DNA from 2 places in the Staphylococcus ratti genome. Region 1 is predicted to be linked to the other one. Evidence: riboswitches for the same ligand, from Rfam matches in the RefSeq annotation. Region 1 holds a riboswitch; the other holds the start of a gene.
What was found. Region 1 has a riboswitch for thiamine pyrophosphate ahead of tenA (thiaminase II). Riboswitches for the same ligand answer to the same signal wherever they lie in the genome.
Positions count from the first base shown of each region.

Region 2: it holds a riboswitch for thiamine pyrophosphate, as region 1 does, so the genes downstream of both, LN051_RS07810 (ECF transporter S component) here and tenA (thiaminase II) in region 1, are expected to answer to the same signal.

Region 1 is NZ_CP086654.1:714,325-721,936, reverse strand. Features, by position in the region: gene thiM (hydroxyethylthiazole kinase) at 1-208, opposite strand, end outside; gene thiD (bifunctional hydroxymethylpyrimidine kinase/phosphomethylpyrimidine kinase) at 210-1,016, opposite strand; gene tenA (thiaminase II) at 1,021-1,698, opposite strand; TPP riboswitch at 1,764-1,863, opposite strand; gene LN051_RS03310 (LysM peptidoglycan-binding domain-containing protein) at 1,965-2,708, opposite strand; gene LN051_RS03305 (single-stranded DNA-binding protein) at 3,239-3,556, opposite strand; gene LN051_RS03300 (YwpF-like family protein) at 3,746-4,186, shown strand; gene fabZ (3-hydroxyacyl-ACP dehydratase FabZ) at 4,400-4,840, opposite strand; gene LN051_RS03290 (DNA-directed RNA polymerase subunit beta) at 4,847-5,044, opposite strand; gene murA (UDP-N-acetylglucosamine 1-carboxyvinyltransferase) at 5,031-6,302, opposite strand; gene LN051_RS03280 (DUF1146 family protein) at 6,385-6,618, opposite strand; gene LN051_RS03275 (F0F1 ATP synthase subunit epsilon) at 6,878-7,282, opposite strand; gene atpD (F0F1 ATP synthase subunit beta) at 7,305-7,612, opposite strand, start outside.
Region 2 is NZ_CP086654.1:1,621,299-1,628,910, forward strand. Features, by position in the region: gene LN051_RS07785 (phosphocarrier protein HPr) at 1-133, opposite strand, end outside; gene LN051_RS07790 (DUF697 domain-containing protein) at 291-821, opposite strand; gene LN051_RS07795 (class I SAM-dependent rRNA methyltransferase) at 880-2,052, opposite strand; gene auxA (lipoteichoic acid stability factor AuxA) at 2,850-4,190, opposite strand; gene graF (glycopeptide resistance-associated protein GraF) at 4,488-4,619, shown strand; TPP riboswitch at 4,805-4,905, shown strand; gene LN051_RS07810 (ECF transporter S component) at 5,033-5,617, shown strand; gene LN051_RS07815 (ABC transporter ATP-binding protein) at 5,630-7,030, shown strand; gene LN051_RS07820 (energy-coupling factor transporter transmembrane component T family protein) at 7,027-7,612, shown strand, end outside.

The DNA.
Region 1 (7,612 bases):
CTCCAGTTTTTCGAGTTAAAGTTCCTATATTAATGAGCAAACCTTGTGTGATTTTAAAAAAGTCTTTCGCCTCTTCTGGCGCTTCGCTCATCGCTGGACTCGCGCCTAATGCTAATAATCCATTCGCAGTAAAATTTTTGACGACATCATTGGTGTAACAAACTACAAGCGGTTGTGTTGCTCTCATTTTTTCTAAGTAACTCTTCATTCTAATCCCAACCCTTCAACTGTTGATAAGCGAAATGATTGACCGGGCCTCGCCCTTGCCCAATCTCAGGCGTATGCTCAATTGCTAATGAAATATAGGCTTTCGCTTTCGCTACCGCGTCATAAACAGACTTTCCTTTCGCAAGCTCAGCAGTAATGACTGCTGAAAAAGTACATCCTGTACCGTGTGTATGCAATGTATCAAAACGGGGTGCTGTAAATGTAAATTCTCCTTCTTTAGTAAACAAATAATCACGTGCATCCCCTTCCAAATGCCCGCCTTTTAAAACAACCCCTTTGGAGCCAATTTCATTGATAAAAAAGCGTCCAGCTTTTTTTATCTCTGCTTCTGTTTGCAGTTTCATTTGGGTAATTTCTTCAGCTTCTGGAATATTAGGTGTGGCAACATCTGCAAGTGGCAGCAACGTATTTTTTAAAGCTTGTCTCCCTTGTGGCGCCATTAACGAATCGCCACTTTTCGCAATCATAACTGGATCGATCACATAAGGAATAGACTTACTTTTAATCTGGTTTGCTATCATAGTCATCATATCTATAGTTGGTATCATACCTGTTTTTAAAGCATGTGGTGGTTCGTCAGAAAATACACTTTCAAGTTGCTCTTCCACCCACGTTTGCTCTAAATTATGAATGTGTTGTACACCCAAAGAGTTTTGAGCTACGATACTCGTTATTGCCGCCATTCCATAAACACCACAGGAATGAAATGACTTTAAATCTGCCATGACGCCGGCACCGCCAGAAGGATCTGTACCTGCAATCGTTAATGCGATTTTTAATTTATTCATTGTTTTATCCCCCAAAATTCCATGTTTCTTGGTGATACGACATATTGAAAAAGTTTCGCTCATGCATTGTACTTTCTAAAAAGTTTCGTTTTAGTTGTTCTCGCTCTGCATCAGACGCATGCTCTGCACATGCATTCAACCACGTATCAATGTGTTCCATTAATTCATCCATTCCCTCAGCATAAAATTCAAACCATGCTTTTAATGGGTGGTTAGCGTCAAAGTCTACTTCACGTAACGCGCGTTGCGCAATTTGTTGATAGACGTATGGACAAGGTGCCATTGCAGCAATCGTATAGGCCACATCATCATAATGATAGGCATTAAAGTACATGTGCTTAATATAATGATCCGCAGAAGGATACCATTCTCCTTCTTTAATAATTTCATTATACGGTACTTTGACATAATCTGCGAGAATATGATGCGCTTCAACTTCCCCAGAAGCTGCAAATGCGATCTGTTCCGTCAAAAATTCAATTTCTTCTTTAGAATCCACTTTAGGAATTAACAATGCATAAATTTTGGCAAATTCAAATAAGTAGCGTGCATCCGCTCTTAAATAATGTTTGATTGCCTCTTCAGGAATATCCCCTTGAATCATACCTTGAATAAATTCATCACCATAAATACCATCAATAATTGTTGACGCCTCACGTTTAACAATTTCAGAAAATAACATAAAAAAACTCCTTTCAAATGAAAAAAGACTACATGATAAAGTAGCCTAGTCATCATAAAAAGGATTTAATGTCTACGCTACTTCCCTACGCTAGTGTTAACTATATCAGGTTCAAAGGGTCTGAATATCATTCATCTCAACCATACGGTTCCCCTAGTAGTCTTTTATTTAATTAAATTAAACGTAACAAAACCATTACAGAATATCAATAAAAAAAAGCACCGACTCAAAAATAAGTCAGTGCTTCAGACGATTTCTACAATCGCCTACCACCATCCGTTAGCTAAACGGAATTGAACTGCACGCTCTACAGAACCGTAACGTGAGTTTGCATAATTAATCATACCTTGAGTTTGAGTAGCTACACTACCTGTTCCCCAAGCTTCTTTTGTTTGACCAAGCCCTCTGTAACCTGTTGGGCTAACGATATTAGGATTACCACCTGATTCAGGTAAAACGATAGAATTCCACATTGCAGGTGTACCACCAGCATTAATAAATTGTTGATATACAGAACCAGAACCAGCAGCTGTTGATGGTGCTTGGTAATGAGATGTTGGTTGAGTTTGAACATGTGAATATGACGGCGTTACATATTGAGTTGCTGGTGCTGTATAAGTTTCATATGAACCAGACGTCGTGTAATTTACAGGTGCTGAATAGCTTGTAGATTGGTTGTAAGTAGCTGTTTCGAATGAACCAAAGCTAGATGACGTTGGTAAAACAAAGTTTTGCGTTGAAGTAGCACTGTGTGCTGCTGCCGCTGCCTCTGTTACATATAATTTTTCACCAGCGATGATAAGGTCAGATTTTAAATTATTCCAGTCTTTTAATTGTTGTACAGTAACATCGTATTTCTTTGAAATTTTATTTAAAGTATCACCCCATTGAATGAAGTGAACACCTTCTTGAACTTGTGTATGCTCTTGATGCGCTGCTTCAGCATTAGTAGCAAATTGTGCCGCTGCTAATAAACCTACTGTTGATGTTGCTAAAAGTAATTTTTTCATTTAGTAATCCTCCAGTAATTGGTATGAAAATCTGTTATGTTCACAAATAATATAGCACCAGTCTTTTTCAAAAAGATGACATTGACATTAAATAAAGTACCATTTTCATTACAAATATATTACAAAGTAAAACGAGGACATATCGCGCCCTCGCTCAACTACGTATATAAAGCTTAAAAATAAGCGGAGATATCTACATATTTAATGTCAATACACGTAGATAAATCTCCGCTTTAAGTGAATAAATGAAACTATTTTTGAGCGACGGGCGCATAGGCTAACGAAATCAAAAGGATTTCTATCCCCTATTGTTTCACTCAATATAATAGGCATTAATACACATGTGAGAAAAAAGATTAAAGTGAAAATAAAATTGAGTAGAAATATACGATATCATTGTTCAATGGTTCGTGTTTCATGTCATTGGAAAGATCGGGAGTAGGAAAGTAAATGGTTATAAGGTTTAGTATAAATGGATGATATTATCGTTTAATAAGCTTGGATTATTGGAATAGTGCTTTTTCACAGAGCTATGAGGATAGATGTTCTAATTGGAAAATAACCAATTCAGTTGCATAGCGTCGCTCTCCTTGATACTCATATCTTCGGCTTTGTATTTGGCCACTGATTGCAACGCGTGTCTCTTCTTGACATGTTTCATGAATATAGGTTGCAACGGTTCCAAAAGCTTTACAATTTAAATAATCAAAAATAGGTTTATCATGTTTGCTTTTATAATCCCGTTTTACCTTTAATGAAAAAGTGACAAATGGGGTTTCACCAGTATCAAAATAGTTAGGGGCTTTAGTAATGATACCTGTCGCTTGAAACTGATTTATCAATGTCACCTCCTTTCTGTATGACACTATCATACGCATTTCATGCCGTTAATGGCAAGCTTTGAAAAATGGTATATTGCGTATCAAACTGATACTATTCATCATACATTTCAGGAATTTTTTCAAAATTTACGTTATAATTGAAAATAAATATTCTTATTTCGTAAAATTGAGAAAGTTTTAAGGGGGTACGAATCAATGAAGACATTTAAAGCCTTGCGTTTTCAAATTGTATCTGAAAATGGTGCAGTGACTGAATATGAATTAAAAGATGGCGTCATTATAAACAAAGAAAATAGTGGGACTGGTTGGTTATTGGAAATCGTAATATCCGATATCCATTTAGAAGAAATGCAAGCATATATGGACGCTGAAGCGTTGTTAGATATTCGCGTCGTCATTACACGACCATCGAACGATCCCGCTTTGTTTGATGCAACGATCAAACATATTACACCACTCAAAGAAACGATATCTGTCGTCTTTGAATGTCACATTTATACATTGCGTCAAGTTTATGCAGAAAATTTACTAGAACAATTAGTTAGTGAGGGCCTTGAAGGCGAAGCACTTATAAAAACATTTAATCGCATGATGCAATCTAAGCCTCGACTTAAAGATGAAAGACAAGAAGAATAAGTAAACAATAAGGCTAACAGATAGCACATACATTATCTAATGAGAAACCACTGTTTAATCATGCACCGTTTCATATACGCACGATGAGATTAGGATTACAATTTGTGTTAAGTATGTCATTTCCTTAAGCGCCCTAACACAATAATACGTGATACCCTAGCCTCATCGTTTTATTTTCTCAAAATATAAATGCTTTATCTGAGCCTCTAGCAATTATTGAGGATCTTGTAAGGCAAAAGTTAATTCGCATTGGCAAGCTACTTGTCCATCCACAGTAGCTTTTGCAGTACCTTTACCAATTGGACCTTTAATTTTAGTGATTTCAACTTCTAATCTTAACGTATCTCCAGGGACAACTTGCTTTTTAAAACGACATTTATCAATTCCTGCAAACAAAGCAAGCTTACCTTTATTTTCTTCACTATTTAACATCGCAACAGCACCCGTTTGTGCTAATGCTTCTGTAATCAGTACACCTGGCATTACAGCATATTCTGGAAAATGTCCTTGGAAAAAGGGTTCATTTCCAGACACTTGTTTAATACCTACACAACGTTGACCAGGTTCATATTCAACCACTTTATCAATAAGTAAAAAAGGTTGACGATGTGGAATGATTTGTTTAATTTCGTTGTAGTTAAAAATTGTTTCCATTATGAACTAACCTCCAATGATTTCTTTAAAATGTTCCCAAAATTTGGGATTCAGCGCATCCAAAATATTATCTTGGTTAATTAAAAAGCCCATCATTAACCCTATAAAGAATAAAGCAACGGCGACGATTATAAATAACGTGAGTTGCACACTAACTAATCGTTGTAACCACGACCAGAGTGCCCATGAATTATTTTTTAGCATTGATACGTTCAATATTTGCGCCTAAATCTTTTAATTTTTCATGGAAGTTCACATATCCACGGTCAAGATGCTTTAATTCTGTTACTGTTGTTTCACCTTTAGCAACTAATCCAGCTAAAATCAATGCAGCTGCTGCACGTAAATCAGTGGCTTTAACTTGCGCACCTTGCAGTTCACTTCTGCCTTCAATTTTAGCGCTACGGCCTTCGACAGAAATTTGAGCGTTCATTCGCTTAAATTCACCTACGTGCATAAAACGATTTTCAAAAACCGTTTCTGTAATGACTTTGTGCCCTTCAGCAGTTAATAATAACGCCATCATTTGTGACTGCATATCGGTTGGAAAACCTGGGTGTGGTAATGTTTTAATATCTACAGGATTTAACTTTTCAGGCGCCGTAACACGAATCCCTTCTTCTGTTGTTTCAAGATGAACGCCCATTTCTTCAAGTTTATAAACAAGGCTTGTCATATGTTCTTGAATGGCACTTTTAACTAAAACATCACCGCGTGTAATCGCTGCAGCAATCATAAACGTACCCGCTTCAATACGATCTGGAATGATGGAATGCTGTACGCCGGACAATGTTTCTACACCATTGATGATAATTGTATCTGTTCCAGCACCTTTAACGTCTCCGCCCATTTCATTGATATAGTTCGCTAAATCAACAATTTCAGGCTCTCTCGCTACATTTTCAATCACTGTACGGCCCTTAGCTAATGACGCCGCCATAATAATATTTTGTGTAGCACCTACACTTGGAAAATCTAAATGGATATCATTACCTATTAAACCTTGTGGGCTTTCTGCATAAATGTAGCCTGCTTCTTGATGAATTTCAGCACCTAAAGCTTCAAAGCCTTTTAAATGCTGTTCAATAGGTCTTGAACCGATAGCGCATCCACCCGGCAATGCTACTTTAGCTTTCCCAAGTCGCGCTAAAAGTGGTCCCATAACTAAAATGCTTGCACGCATTTTACTTACATATTCATAAGGTGCTTCCTCTTTTAACTCTTTCGAAGCATCTACAGTAACAGATTGTTTTTTCTCATTATATTTCACTTTAGCGTTTAAGACACTGATGACGTTATTGATTGTTTCAACATCGCTTAAAGCAGGTACATTGATAAGCTCACTTTTACCTTCACTCGCTAGCAATGAAGCTGTAATAATCGGTAATACAGCATTTTTAGCTCCTTCAACTTGAACTTCCCCTTTGAGGGTATTGCCGCCTTTTACAATAATTTTATCCATGTTATTTACATCCTCCACTATTTACACACTTACATAATTAATTATAAACTTCTTGCAATACGCTTAAACTTATCTTACAAATTTATTTGAATAAGTATTGAATTTGAGTTGAAAATTGTAATAAATCAATAATAAAATCACTCACGCTCGTTCCAAGCAAAATCGCAACAAATATCATTGCAACCTGAACTTGCAGTGGGTAACCTTTTTTAAAAAATTGATCTAATCGGATCGCATTTAAAAACCAATACGCAACACAAATACAGAGCACATGCATGATAAGATGTACAACCGCAAATTGTCCTAAATATTCCATTGCATTATGTTGCCCCTTTTAAGTTAATCTTATTCAATTTTACATGATTTACACGTTAATTCCCAATGTAATCGTCTATGTCTATACCTGTAGTGAATTTCTATCTTTTTATTAAAGAATCACATAAATAACATCATACGTCTTTTTGATTAATTTGTATATACAATTGTTCAAATTTTAATGTATAAATCGCCATCTTTCTTAATCCCCGTTACATGTTAAAACCCACTGATTTTCATCAGTGGGTTTTAATGTTAGATTATTTAAATTTTGCTACTTCAATACGGTTTTCAGCACGTTTTAATGCGCGTTCAGCACGTTTAAAATCCGTATCTTCTTTATCTCCATCTAGATAAAAAGTAGCGCGTTGTTTCGCAGATTTCGCTCGCTCTAAGTCGATATCATCAGCAGATTCAGCTGACTGAACAAGGATATTGACTTTTTCTTGACGAATTTCTGCAAAACCTTCAGTTACAGCTATATAATCGGATTGACCATTGCAGTTTACTTTAATATGTCCTATACGTAATGGTGCAACCGTCGGAATGTGACCATGCATCACACCCATTTCGCCTGCTGTTGTTTGTAAGACAACAATTTCAACATTGTCTTGTTTATAAACAGAACCATTAGGAGTGACGATATCTAAGGTTAATGTATTCATTATCCATGCCTCCTAATTTGTATTAAACTTCAACACCCATATCTTTTGCTTTAGCAAGAACATCATCAATACCACCAACAAGACGGAAAGCATCTTCAGGAATATGGTCATATTTACCATCTAAAATTGCTTTAAAGTCTTGTACTGTGTTCTTAACTGGTACGTAAGAACCTTTTTGACCAGTAAACTGTTCAGCAACGTGGAAGTTTTGTGATAAGAAGAACTGAATACGACGTGCGCGTTCAACAGTTTTCTTATCTTCGTCTGAAAGTTCGTCCATACCTAATATCGCGATAATGTCTTGTAACTCACGATATTTTTGTAATGTAG
Region 2 (7,612 bases), 910 kb from region 1:
TTAAGTTAACTTTTTTAGCGTTGTATTCTAATTGAATATCTGAATCAAATTTTGAAGCAGTTTGAACTAACATTGTCGCTGGGCGCGCGTGAATTCCTGTCTCGTCAATAATTACATATGATTGTTGTTCCATCTTTTATCTTACTCCTTCTATTCCCAAATTCATTAGCATAAATTTATTAGTAAATTAGCTACTTAGCATAACATTACCAAAAAGTGCCTTTATTTTCAATTCGAAAACAGTTGGCACTATCCGTTTTCTATGTTATTTTCAACAATTTTTCGTCAGTTTACATCAATGTCTTTACAACATTTTCACATTTTTGAATATGCTCTTTACCGACTTTCATCATAAAATAATAACTAATCGATGCTGAGACAGCTTGACCTACAAGCGGGAACCAGCGTGTTTGTTTGGCTGCCGTACGTTTTGCGACATCTCTCACTACAATTCTTAAAAGACCTTTAGACACCTTTTTACCGATAAGTTGGCTCCCTTGAATACCTGCTGCGATTTTAATGCGATCTTTCATATCGTCAGTCATTTTATTTACTTGTTTATGGTCCAAACCATAAATTTTATTAACATCTTCAATAATGTCACGCATCAATTTCATGTCTACACCAAAATCAAATCCTGGTATTGGAACAATCGTTGCACCTGATGAAAGTAATGCTTTTTTCTTAATTACAGATTCCGCGTGTTGACGTCTTTTTTGAAGCTCTTCTTCTGATTTTGGTAAAGCGTCTTTCACTGCAATATCTTCAATGTGTAAAACTTTATTACCTACTTTTTGAGTGATTTTATCTTTAAATCCCATAATCATAATGGCCACCTTTCATCAATGTATTAACTTTATATACCCATAATTATATAAACTAATGCTCAATCGTAACGAACACCACTTTTAAATATTTAGAAGGTTTATAGTGTGAAGTTGTTTTAAAATCTTTTGGTAGCCCCATTACTTCGTCTATTTGATAAGTGACACCTTCGTTTGCTAACGTGGATTTGATTGTATTTTTAAACGCATTAAGCGTATACATACTGTGATTTGTACTTAAGATTAACGTTCCACCCGGGTTTAAAATACGGAGTGCCTGTTGAATTAATTGATGGTAGTCTTTTGTAACTGAGAACGTTTTCTTTTTATTACGTGCAAAACTCGGTGGATCAATCACGATCGTATCATACCTATAACCATGACGCATTGCATATTTATAAAAATCAAATGTATCCATTACATAAATCGATTGCGTCGTCGGATCAATACCATTAATACCAAAATTTTCTTCTGTCAATTGTCGAGAGCGGTTTGCTAAATCTACACTTGTTGTTTTAGCCCCCTTCGTCGCTGCTATCGTTGAAAAAGCACCTGTATAACTAAATAAATTAAGCACTGTACGGTTCTCACTATAATAATCTCTTAATTTTTTGCGCACTTCTTTTTGATCTAAAAAAATACCTGTCATTGGTCCATCATCCAAATGCACGTTGTAAAAGGTAAAATTTTCTTCAATGACAATAGGAAATTGAGGCTGTTCACCAAGCACCCAGCCACTTTGAATCGCATTGTGTTTGAATCGCGTTTTTTCATAAATCGATTTAAAAGGAAATACAGCTTGCATCGCTTCTATAATATACTTTCTAAATTGATATATTCCTTCTGAATACCATTGAATCAATAAATGACCATCATAATGATCTATCGTCAAACCGCCTAATCCATCACCTTCACCATTAAACAATCGAAAAGCATTTGTCCCGTCCGCTTGATAATAGTAATTTCGCGTTTCACGTGCTGTTTCAAAAAGCGCTTTAAAATAATGTGTATCTATCTTTTCATTTGCATTGTAAGAAAGCACCCAACCTAACCCTTTATGTTGACGCCCTACATAACATGTCGCGATATAAATATTTGTAGAAGACTTTATTTGAAATAAGTCCCCCTCTTCTAAGCGATCACTTTTAAAAATATCTTCTTCTTCAATCAAAGGATATTGATTAAAATATTTTCCTTCTTTTCCTTTATTTAAAATTGCTATTTTCATTATTTCAGCCTTTCTTTTATCATTTCTTTTAGTTTAACATGAAAAAACATCATCGTTATATACTTAACTTATATAGAAAGGGAGCGAGACAGAAATCTATTTGATTTCGTTGTCTCGCCCCCACAAGGCTGACTAGGATTGAAATGAGCTGCTAAGTAAGCATATTTTCAATCCAGACAGCTACTGTGCTTTTTTTACTTTTTTACACATTTTTTGATGCGAGACAGAAATCTATTTGATTTCGTTGTCTCGCCCCCACAAGGCTGACTAGGATTGAAATAAGCGCTAAGCATATTTTCAATCCAGACAGCTACTGTGCTTTTTTTACTTTTTTACACATTTTTTTGATGCGAGACAGAAATCTATTTGATTTCGTTGTCTCGCCCCCACAAGGCTGACTAGGATTGAAATAAGCTGCTAAGCATATTTTCAATCCAGACAGCTACTGTGCTTTTTTTACTTTTTTACACATTTTTTTGATGCGAGACAGAAATCTATTTGATTTCGTTGTCTCGCCCCCACAAGGCTGACTAGGATTGAAATGAGCTGCTAAGCATATTTTCAATCCAGACAGCTACTGTGCTTTTTTACTTTTTTACACATTTTTTGATGCGAGACAGAAATCTATTTGATTTCGTTGTCTCGCCCCCACAAGGCTGACTAGGATTGAAATAAGCTGCTAAGCATATTTTCAATCCAGACAGCTACTGTGCTTTTTTACTTTTTTACACATTTTTTGATGCGAGACAGAAATCTATTTGACTTCGTTGTCTCACTCCCTTTTTGTATCACAAATATTAAGCATCCTCGCCATATTGTTCTATTTGTTCAGGCGACGGTTGACGCAACTGGAATATAAACGCAATGATGGCTGGAATGAGCATCAATACAAGAATTGGTGTAATAAAAATCGATAGCATTAATCCATGCACTAAAATGACGATATATTCTGTGAAAAGTTTAAAGAATAAAATACTAATCATAAATAATTTTAAATAGTAGTGTCGTCCTTGCAACATATTCGTCACTGATGTCCAAATAAAAGCCGTCACAATGACGAGCAATAAGAATAAACTCACCCATTCATACACATACTGTGTTTGTGAAAGTTGCCAATCACCAGAAAGAAATAAACCGTTACGATTTTTAAATTCAACTAAAATAAAGAAGAATAAAATGACACCACATGCGATACTGACATATTCTCGTTTTAACCATTTAGGCCGATGTAAGAAAGACGGAATGTCGTCTTCTTCTAGTTTTGCCCAACCAAACCATTTCTCTTTAATCATTTCGCGCTTGCGTCGAATTTTATCTAAATCAATGCTTCTACGCGTGCGATGTGAAAAATCTTGGGTTAATTCGTTTGTACGCGTTTGAAGATCTTTGAAATGGTGCTGAGATTGACCCACAAAACTGTATTTTTTACTTCGTACATACGGGTTTTCTTCTCCAGTAATTTCCTCTTGTGTCATCGGTAGAGCACGGCGTAAAAATAAGAAGTTCCAAATAGACATTTGCCCGAGTAACCATAAAATCACAAAGAACGTATTAATACTTAAGACATCTATAGGCGCCACTTCACGTTCTTCAATACGACCGTAGAGCACGAGTTGGCCAATAATATAACAAAGGCCATAACTGATAATAATCCAAAGATAATGCTTTTTACGATTAAATGGATTGAGTTCATCTTTATATGCGATATACCCAATATGTATGATAAAGGGAACTACAAAAACAAATGCCGCTATGCCATACACTTGTGACATAAAAATCAAAGTAAGCACAAAGTAAATGATCCCAATCAATAAAAATAAAATAGAAATGTCATAGTCGAAACGAGTGGTATTCGTTAATGTTCTTCCGATAAAGATCATAAAAATCCCAAATAATAAAATAATAATGCCACTCACTAAAGGAATTTCACCAATATAATTACTCATTACGCGAATGATTTCATTGAAAAAAGCCATAATAAAGTCCCACAAATTTTCAATATTAATTGCAGGTTTTTTATGCTGACTAAATTGGTGAATCAATGGGATATTAAGAAAAATAATAAGACTTAATAAAATAGAAATCGCACCGATAATATAACTGTAAATCACCTCGGTGTATTTATTAAACAAAGACATCCGCTTCACCTCACAATTATTATATACGAAGACATCAACTATGTCTTTATAAAAAACAAATCTCATTCTTTAGATGGAGAGACGTATTTTGTACTGTCACACCTTCTACCACACACACCGATTTACCTTAAATATAGACGACTGTTATCACTGTATTTAATTATATTATCTTTTTGTAGTCGTTTAAAACATATATTATACCAAAAATCACATTTTTTGTTGTGTACTTCTGATGTTTAACGTTTTAAAAAAAGGGGAACTCTTTTATATAGATACCTTTTAAAGGAGAGATGTAAAATGTCTAAAGAAGAAATTAAAAAAGCAGCTGAAAATGCTAAAGATAAAGAGCAAGAATTAAAAGATAAAAAAGAAGACACTAAAGAAGGCGCTGAAAAAACAAAAGACGATATTCAAAACACATTTGAATAATACGTCTCGCTCTATTGGCCTATAGGAACAGAGGGATTCCCTGTTCTTATAGGCTATTTTTGTTAGTCATTTTAATAAACATACCTCTCGTATTTTACGTTTAACATTTTGAATATTGTATTAACTTAAGAATGCACATTGACATTTAAAGGTGTCGGGTGTATAGTGACTTTAATCATTCAATAAAGACACACTAGGGGTGTGAAAACTGAGATGAGGTGTTTACCTCAAACCCTTTGAACCTGAACTAGACGATACTAGCGTAGGAAAGTGTGAGGAAAGCTCAAATTCCCTCGAGATAAGTATGCCTTTTTGCGCGTATGACTCTTTTAAAGATTTGCAGTTTCACTTCCACGTCATACACAGTACCTCTAGTTGAGGTGCTGTGTTTTTTTGTAATTAGGAGGATGTTTATGAGTTCAAGTAGAAAAGGTTTAACATTATCTGATATTTTAGTCACTGTGCTAATATCAGTCATTTTTGCTGTCATTTATAATTTTTGGTGGGTGGCCTACTATACTGTTCAACCGCTAGGCCTACACATCGATCAATTAATGTATGGTATGTGGTTCGCAGCAGCTATTGTTGCTTATTTAATCATTCCCAAAATGGGTATTGCACTAATTGCTGAATTTGCTGCAGGCGCTGGAGAAACAATCATAATGGGACGTTTCGATATTCCAACTATTATCTATGCATTACTTCAAGGTTTAGCTTGTGAAATTGTTTTCGCTATTTTCAAATACCGTTCTCGTACATTTATGGTCAGTATCCTTGCAGGTATGGCTGCTGCAATTATCAGCCTACCAATCGATTGGTATTATGGCTATTTAAGTGAAGTAGCCACTTGGAACTTAATTTTACTTATCGTTGCTCGTTTAATTAGTGGTGCGGTGCTTGCAGGAATGTTTTCTTATTTCCTTGTAAAAGCGTTGGACAAAACCGGTGTGACACAGCTTTTCCGCCCTGCCTCAAAAGAAGATTACGATGCTTTATAAGGAGTATGCAACGTGTTAAAAGCAACAAACTTACGATTAAAATATCCGAATGCCCCTCATAAAATTTTTGATGGGCTAAATATTGAAATTAAGGACAAAGAAAAGGTACTTTTACTCGGCCCTTCTGGCTCTGGGAAAAGTACATTATTGAATGTATTAAGTGGTATCGTACCTCATTTAATTGATTTACCCATGAAATATGAAACATTGAAAATCTCTCAAAATGCCGGCGTCATTTTTCAAGATCCAGACGCTCAATTTTGTATGCCGCAAGTCAATGAAGAGTTAGCATTTATTTTAGAGAATTACCAAGTTCCACCAACCGAAATGAATGTCAAAATAAAAGCGGCATTAGAAGCAGTTAAATTAGACGTCGATCCGAAGCAATCCATTCATCAATTAAGCGGCGGGATGAAGCAAAAATTAGCTATTGCTGGCACTTTACTGCAACAAACAGATACGTTATTTTTGGACGAACCTACAGCCATGCTCGATTCAGAAGCAACCGAAAATTTATGGCAACTGTTACGTGAAATTTGGAAAGAACAAACCGTTTTAATTGTTGAACATAAAGTTGAGCACATTTGGAACTATGTAGATCGTGTCATTTTGATGAATCACGATGGGCAGATTATTCAAGAAGGTACACCAACAGATATTTTGAACCATTTTGAAGCACTTTTATCTGAATATGGTGTTTGGCATCCTAATGCTTGGTTAGCAGCGCCTAAAACACTGGGATCTGCTGCATTACCCCATTCCTCATTTCAACTAGAATTGAATGGTGGCGTGATAAAGCGAGGCAAGCGTGTTTTATATCACATTCCATCATTTAGCATAAAGTCTGGTGATTGGGTTGCCATTACTGGTAAAAATGGAACAGGAAAAACGACTTTTTTTGAATCGCTTATGCAACTTATTCCATATGAAGGTACACTCACATACAATCAAAAACCGGTGCGCAAACTAAAAACAGCAGCTTCTCATATGTTTTTAGTCTATCAAAACCCAGAACTCCAATTTATTCAAAATACGGTTTATGATGAGATTTTTATTAATTTTAAGCATCAAAACGCACAAACAGCACAAAAAGAAACGAATGAAATGTTAGCGTTATTAGACTTAACACACGTCAAAGAGCAACACCCTTTTGAACTTTCAATGGGGCAAAAGCGCCGTCTAAGTGTTGCAGTGGCTTTAAGCACATCAGCGGACATTCTCCTTTTGGATGAACCTACGTTTGGATTGGATAGTCATAATACTTTTAAATTAATTCAACTGTTTCAACAACGTATTCAAAAAGGGCAAGCCATCATTATGATTACACATGACTCTGAAATCATAGCGCGTTACCCTTCTAAACGTTATGTCATCGAAAATGGGAAGATGTATGAAAGCGAGGCTTTAACATGATTGCATCTTGGAAAAACTATCGTACTTTTATGGATAATGTCAATATTATTACGAAACTCTTTTTAGGCCTTGCTTTATTTTTCTTTATTATTTTTGTACACAATTTTGATGTGATGCTCTACCTTGTCGCATTAATGTTTGGATTTATGCTCATTATGAGTGGCGCCAAATTACGCATTCTTTTCATTTTTGTAGGTTTTTCTATGTTCTTTGCGCTTAGTTCATCTTTATTTATGATTTTTTATGGAGATGGGCATCATGAGCTTTTTAAATTTGGTTTTATCCATATTACCATTGAAAGCCTTGTACGTGGTATACATTTATCGTTAAGAACTTTAACGATTAGTTTTTTCGGTTTATCTATTGCATTCACATCACAAGTAATCATGATATTTTACAGCTTTATGCAGCATATGAAAGTAAAACCTAAAATCGCTTATGCCTTTATGGCAGCTTTCCGAATGTTGCCATTAATTATCGAATCATTTTTTCAACTTAGACAAGCATTGAAAATGCGCTATCAAATCATTCAAAAACAAAATTATAGAGGTATCAAGCGCTTTTATCATTTGCTTATTCCTT